3 regions of the Calditerricola yamamurae genome follow, and region 1 is predicted to be linked to each of the others. Evidence: riboswitches for the same ligand, from Rfam matches in the RefSeq annotation. Region 1 holds a riboswitch; each other region holds the start of a gene.
What was found. A riboswitch is a leader RNA that binds a small molecule or an ion and turns the genes downstream of it on or off. The one in region 1 is predicted to bind S-adenosylmethionine.
Positions count from the first base shown of each region.

Region 2: another riboswitch for S-adenosylmethionine. It lies ahead of ACYQ0Z_RS10585 (2,3-diketo-5-methylthiopentyl-1-phosphate enolase); the one in region 1 lies ahead of ACYQ0Z_RS02185 (phosphoadenylyl-sulfate reductase).
Region 3: another riboswitch for S-adenosylmethionine. It lies ahead of ACYQ0Z_RS07325 (aminotransferase class I/II-fold pyridoxal phosphate-dependent enzyme); the one in region 1 lies ahead of ACYQ0Z_RS02185 (phosphoadenylyl-sulfate reductase).

Region 1 covers NZ_BAAIFH010000004.1:165,131-167,386, reverse strand. Annotated here, with positions in the region: gene ACYQ0Z_RS02190 (methylenetetrahydrofolate reductase) at 1-553, shown strand, start outside; SAM riboswitch class I at 699-812, shown strand; gene ACYQ0Z_RS02185 (phosphoadenylyl-sulfate reductase) at 1,028-1,720, shown strand; gene ACYQ0Z_RS02180 (sulfite exporter TauE/SafE family protein) at 1,744-2,256, shown strand, end outside.
Region 2 covers NZ_BAAIFH010000006.1:853,564-855,819, reverse strand. Annotated here, with positions in the region: gene ACYQ0Z_RS10590 (ISL3 family transposase) at 1-569, opposite strand, end outside; SAM riboswitch class I at 743-865, shown strand; gene ACYQ0Z_RS10585 (2,3-diketo-5-methylthiopentyl-1-phosphate enolase) at 955-2,172, shown strand; gene ACYQ0Z_RS10580 (2-hydroxy-3-keto-5-methylthiopentenyl-1-phosphate phosphatase) at 2,172-2,256, shown strand, end outside.
Region 3 covers NZ_BAAIFH010000006.1:199,226-201,481, reverse strand. Annotated here, with positions in the region: gene ACYQ0Z_RS07325 (aminotransferase class I/II-fold pyridoxal phosphate-dependent enzyme) at 1-1,131, opposite strand, end outside; SAM riboswitch class I at 1,227-1,338, opposite strand; gene ACYQ0Z_RS07320 (ISLre2 family transposase) at 1,481-2,256, opposite strand, start outside.

The DNA of each region.
Region 1 (2,256 bases):
TCCCTTGGCCACCGGTGTATTCGACGTTGATGCGGTGGGGCTGATCCGGCTGGCGTCCACATTGAACACGGGACGCGACGTGAACGGCAACCGCCTCGAGTCGCCCCCGGAGTTTTTTATCGGGGCGGCAGCCAATCCCGGAGCGGAAGACTTGGCGCGGGAAGTGCGGCGGCTCGAGGAGAAAGTGGCCGCCGGGGCGGCGTTTGTCCAGACCCAGCCGATTTATGATGTCGAGACGGCCGAGCGATTTTTGGACGCGACGCAGCACTTGGACGTACCCATTCTGTTTGGGCTCATGCCGCTGAAAAGTTACAAGATGGCCTGTTATCTGAACGAGAACGTGCCTGGCATCACCATACGCGAAGAGGTGTTGCGGCGGGTAGAGCGCGGCGGACGGGAAGAGGGGGTGGCCGTGGCGCGCGAGCTGTTTGAGGCGTTGCGCGGTTTTGCCCACGGTGTGCACCTGTTCCCCCTCGGCGATGTGACGATGGTGCACGAGATCCTCGGCGTGCCCGTTCCGGCGCCACGGCGCATTGTCGGGATAAACCGATAGGCGTACTGAGAAATTCGGTCTTGACAGGCCGAAAACAAGGCGCTAAGATGAAATCAAAATTATTCAATCCCATCTGAATACACGGTTTTCACCAAATCACCAATCTTTTCTGTAACGTTTTACAACCGTATACGGATGGAAACGGCTCTTATCCAGAGAGGCGGAGGGACTGGCCCGATGAAGCCCGGCAACCGGCCAGCCGTTTGTCGGCGGGCACGGTGCCAATTCCTGCAGAGGGATCCCCTCTGAGAGATGAGAGCTTCGTAGGCGAAGCCTCCTCTTTCAGAGAGGAGGCGTTTTTTGTGTCGCTCTTCTAGACGGGCGCCACGTTTTCGGCCGTTGTCTGAGCCTTGCGGCGGTGCACAGGCGGACACCTGGTGCAATAAGGTAAAAGGGCAAGGGCGCCATCTAGAGGGAGCGCGCAGTCGGGAAACCACGGAGACAGGAGGCGTAGGTAGGGTGGAAGCGGTGCGCATCGAGTGGACGCCGGAAGGAATCGCCAAGCTAGCGGATTGGTGGGAGGAAAAGACGCCCCAGGAGCTTCTGGCCCTGGCGGTGGAACGTTTTGGCACAAAGGTGGCGCTGGCCTGTAGTTTCGGTGCCGAGGATGTGGTCCTCGTCGACATGCTGGTGAAGATCAATCCGGAAGTGCCGATTTTCTACCTGGACACCGACAAGCATTTCTGCGAGACCTATGAAACCCGCGACCGCCTGTCTGCCCGGTACGGCATCTCGTTTGTGCAGGTGAAGCCGGCGCTGACCTTGGAGGAGCAGGCGGCGCGCTACGGGGAGCGGTTGTGGGAGCGTGATCCCAATTTGTGCTGCAATCTGCGGAAAGTGGCACCGCTCGCCGGGTTTCTGCGGGAGTTTGACGCGTGGATTACCGGCATTCGCCGCGAGCAGGCGCCGACACGGGCCAATGCGCGCAAGGTGGAATGGGACGCCAAGTTCGGGGTGGTGAAGTTCAATCCCCTGGCAGACTGGACGTTCAAGGACGTGTGGCGGTACATTCACGAAAACAACGTGCCATATAACCCGCTGCATGACCGTGGGTACCCCAGCATCGGGTGCGAATGTTGTACGCGGCCGGTAAAGCCGGGCGAGGATTTCCGCGCCGGACGGTGGGCCGGTTTCAACAAGACGGAGTGCGGCCTGCACACGACGTAGGTTGACGACGGGGAGGGTGTACCGTGCAGAAGCTGATTGTGTTGGCGTTGATTGGACTGCTGGCGCAGCTGGTGGACGGGGCGTTGGGCATGGCGTATGGCGTCACGTCAACATCGCTGCTCCTCTTGTTTGGCTTGAGTCCGGCTGCCGCCTCCGCTTCGGTGCATCTGGCCGAGGTGGTCACAACGGCGGCTTCTGGTCTGTCCCATTGGCGGTTTGGCAACATCGACCGTCACGTGGTCCGCACGCTTGTTCTCCCCGGTTCCATTGGCGCGTTTGGTGGGGCCTATTTTTTGGCCAGCGTGTCCGGTGAGACGATCAAGCCGTTTGTTTCGGCCTTTCTGTTGGCGCTGGGTGCGTACATTCTGCTCCGCTTTCTTGTGGCCCGGCCGGGGTTCCGACCGAAACGCGGTCGCGTGCCGCGGCGGTTCCTCGCTCCCTTGGGGCTGTTTGCCGGCTTTGCCGATGCGGTGGGGGGCGGCGGTTGGGGGCCGATCACCACACCAGCGCTGATGATGCGTCGCGACCTGGAACCG
Region 2 (2,256 bases), on a different contig from region 1:
CGGTCATCCGGCAAGATGGCCAAAAGGCACCGTTTTGGCCACACGCATGTGACCGTAACCATCATGTCACGGCCACGATAGCTGTGTTCATCAATGCTAAGCACGAAGGCATCGACATCCCGGAGGGCTTCCTCGAGATTTACCTGCTGGTCTACGTACCGAAGGAGCAGACGGCGCAAGGTGCTGCTGCTTGTTCCGCTTTCCTGGGCGGCACGACGGAAACTGCCCGCTTTCAGGCGCTGGAGCAAAAGGGCTTCGGCCCGTTCGGTCCTGCGTGCCCAGGGGCGAATACCAGGAAAGCGTTCGGTGAACACTTTTCGACAGGCCGTGCACTGGAAGCGCCGGGGACGTACCCAGAGGTAAACCGGTTTCTCGTTGCACCAGGTGTGCAGCTTCCGTTTCCATTCGCGCGCACGATCGTAGACGCGGCGTGTCAGCTGTCCACAATCCGGACACCGCGCTTCCTTACGCGGCCGACCGGCGTAGATGTGAATACCATCGGATTGATGCACGATACGGTAAACAATCCACGATTGTAAGCCGAACATTTCTGCGGTAAGCTTGTTCATAGGCGGTCGCGAGCCTCCTTCGGGATGTGATGTGCCTAACTATCCCTTGGCTCGTCGACCGCCTTTTCCTCTTAGATCCCACACTTTTTAGCGTAGAGCCTTTCCTCTCTTGACAAGAGGCCGATCCTTTAGTACTTTTTGAATCAATCGAATACGCAAGCAGGAAAGCCCGGATCTCATCCAGAGCAGGCGGAGGGACTGGCCCGATGAAGCCCGGCAACCGGCGCGCCCGCTATGGCGTGCACGGTGCTAACTCCTGCGGAAGACGGGACAACCCGTTTTCCGAGAGATGAGAGCCGCGGAACGTCAACGCGTTGCGCGCCTCTCTCGGATACGGGAGAGGCGTTTTCGTTTTTCATCATCGTCGCGAAGCGGGGTAAGGACCATGACGAACGAGTGGGTTGTGGCCATCTATCAGGTGCCGGATGACGGCGACCTGTCCCGAAAGGCCGAGTCGATCGCCATGGGGCTCACGGTGGGTACCTGGACGGACCTTCCCGCCGCCCGTCGCGCGGAACTGGAGCCATACAAGGGCGTGGTAATGGACATCCGCCGCGGTCAGGTGGCCGCCGACGGCTCGCGGGTGGCCCATCTGGCGATCGGCTACCCGGTGCGGAACCTGCGCGCGGACATCCCGTCGTTGCTCACGACGGTGTTCGGCAAGCTGTCGATGGACGGGCGCATTCGCCTTGTCGACCTCAAATTGCCCGATACCTTCGTGCGTGCCTTTCCCGGCCCGCGGCTGGGGATCAAGGGCGTGCGTCAGCGGCTTGGGGTATGGGACCGGCCGCTCCTCATGAGCATCTTCAAATCGTGCATCGGCCTGCCCCTCGCCGAACTGCATGCGCAGTTTGTCGCCCAGGTGGAGGGCGGCGTCGACCTGGTGAAGGACGATGAGATCTTCTTTGTCGACGACCGGGCGCCCTTTTTCGAGCGCATCGCGCTCTTTCGCGAAGTGCTTGACGCCCATGAGGCGAAGACCGGCCGCCGCGTGCTATACGCCGTCAACCTGACCGGCCCGGTTGACGAGATGGTGGACCGGGCGCGGGAGGCCGTGCGGCAGGGGGCCACAGCCCTGTTGCTGAACGTGTTGCCGTACGGGTACGACATCCTGCAGCGCTTGCGCGAGGACCCGGAGATCACCGTTCCGATTCTCGCCCATCCGGCCTTGTCCGGGGCCCTGTACGCCTCACCGCACCATGGTATCGCGGCGCCGATTGTGCTGGGCATGCTCATGCGCCTGGCCGGGGCGGACCTGGTGCTGTTCCCGGCGCCCTACGGCACCGTTTCCCTCGCCGCGGCGGAAGCCTTTGCCCTGCGCGACCGTCTCGTCGAGCCCTTCGCCGGCCTGGCCCCGGCGTTCCCGGTGCCGTCGGCGGGCATTCACCCGGGCATGGTGCCGCGCCTGCTGGCCGACTTCGGCCTTGACCACGTGGTCAACGCCGGCGGTGGCATCCACGGCCATCCCGACGGGCCGCGCGGCGGTGGCGAGGCCTTTACGGCGGCCATCGAGGCGGCGGTGTCTGGAGTGTCGCTGGAAGAGCGGGCCAAGACGTGCCCGGCGCTGGACAAGGCGCTGGCCAAATGGGGGGTGCTGGTATGATGCTGCCGCCTTTGGAGGGCCGCGCGCCGGTGTTGTTTGTCGACTTTGACGGCACCATCACCGAGCGGGACTGCATCGTTGCCA
Region 3 (2,256 bases), on a different contig from region 1:
CTCGAGGGCCTGGGCCAGGTCGGCAATCAGGTCATCCGCGTGCTCGATGCCGACGGACAGGCGCAGCAGCCTGTCGTCGACCCCGACGGCGCGGCGGATCGCCTCGGGGATCTCGGCATGGGTCTGCATCGCCGGATAGGTGATGAGGCTCTCCACGCCACCCAGGCTTTCGGCGAAGGTGATGAGCCGCACATGGCGCAGCACCGGCTCCACCAGGGCCGGGTCGACGACCCGGAACGACAGGAGCGCCCCCGGCCCCTTCGCCTGACGGAAATGGACCTCGCGTCCGGGATGGCCGGGCAGATCGGGGAAATACACCGCCTCCACGAGCGGATGGTCAGCCAGGAAACGGGCGATGCGCGACGCGTTTTCCTGCTGGCGGTCGAGGCGCACGGCCAGGGTTTTCATCCCGCGCATGAGCAGCCAGGAATCCTGCGGGCCGAGCACCGCGCCGATGGCGTTGTGCAGGAACGCCACGCGCTCGGTCAGCTCCTCGCCCCTGGTCACGATCAGGCCGGCGAGGACGTCGTTGTGTCCGCCGAGGTACTTCGTCGCACTGTGGACGACGATGTCGGCGCCCAGTGCAAGGGGCCGCTGCAGGTACGGGCTCATCAGCGTGTTATCGACGATGAGGAGCAGGCCGTGGTCCCTGGCCACCTTCGCCAGGGCGGCGATGTCGGCCACCTGCAGGAGGGGGTTGGTCGGCGTTTCGATGAAAAGGGCTTTGGTGTTCGGCCGCAGGGCCCGGCGCACCGCGTCGACGGACGAGGCGTCGACGTAGGTGGCCGTCACCCCCGCCCGGGCCAGCACCTGTTCAAACAGCCGGTATGTGCCGCCATAGAGGTCGTGGGACAGCACGACGTGGTCGCCGCGGGAAAAGAGGGCCGCCACCGTCTGGATCGCCGCCATGCCCGACGCGCAGGCGAACCCGCCGTCGCCGCCTTCCAGCGCGGCGATGGCCTCCTCCAGCACCTTCCGCGTCGGATTGGCCAGGCGGGAGTAGTCAAAGCCGGTGCTCTGCCCCAGCGCCGGGTGGCCGTACGTGGCCGCGTAGTAGACCGGGTAGCTCACAGCACCGGTAACGATGTCCTTCCGGTTGCCAATTTGGGCCAAACAGGATTCGACGCGCACCGCCTCTTCCTCCTTTACGTGTCCCTACAGTTTGCTTGCCAACAACGAAAAAGGCCTTTCATCTCTGCAGATGAAAGGCCGGAATTGTCGTTCCGCTCTCATCTCCCAGAGATGAACCATCTCTGCAGGAATTGGCACCACACCGACCGTGCGTCGGTAGGTTGCCGGGCTTCATCGGGCCAGTCCCTCCGCCACTCTTGATAAGAGCTGGATCATGGTGCTATGCGGTTGTTCTACGTGTGATTTGCTTTAACTATACGAGATCATCTAATCCTCTGTCAACAATTCGTTTGCAGCGTGCGTGTCAACTTTCAGTAGGTGCCCCGACACAAAAATTTGAGTGATCGGTTTACACCCTTCTTGGAATCGCCCGCACAAGCTCACGAAGCACATACTTTACCCAAGGCGCACCGGATCCAGGCCCGTTAAGGGCCGGAATCCTTGCGCGCAGCCATCCCTCTATGTCTGCTCTCCAACTCTTTTCCCTTTCCTCCGCCGCTCCTTTGCCAAACACATGGCTCATTCTTTCCGGTTGGGCTGTCCACTTGGTTTTCACCACTTCAGCCAGTTCCCCATTTGCCCGCGACGCCAAAAGCCGCGCCAACCGGCCGGCCCCCTCGACGCTCCAACGCGCTCCATGACGCTTCATCCGCCGTGCAATGTGATGAAACACTTGTCCCTCAATCGCCCCTAATCGCACGGGCTCTCCCAACTCCCGAATGCCTTCCCAGTTGGTCCGCAGATAGCGCCGCAACTGAACCACACGCTGCCGCTGTGCCCCGCGGCTGCGATGTTCGGCTGCTTTCAGAGCCTGCTCAACCCCTTCCCAATCGGACGTTGCCAGCGCAGCACAAACCTCCCGATACGCCTTCTCGTCATGTCGAAGACTCTCCACCAGGTTCCGACGAAGGTGAAACGGATCGAGCCGGTATTGCGCTCCCGGAAAATACGCACACCCTTCTTTTACAAACGCCGCTCCATCACCCCCCACATACCATCGCTCCACTGCGCCGAAATCCCAATGTTCACCAAACTTCGCCACGCACTCTTCCCAAAAGGTCGTCCCTTCTGCTACACCGGCATGCACACAACGTTCTTGCAAACGACGCCGCTGGGCCGAAACGT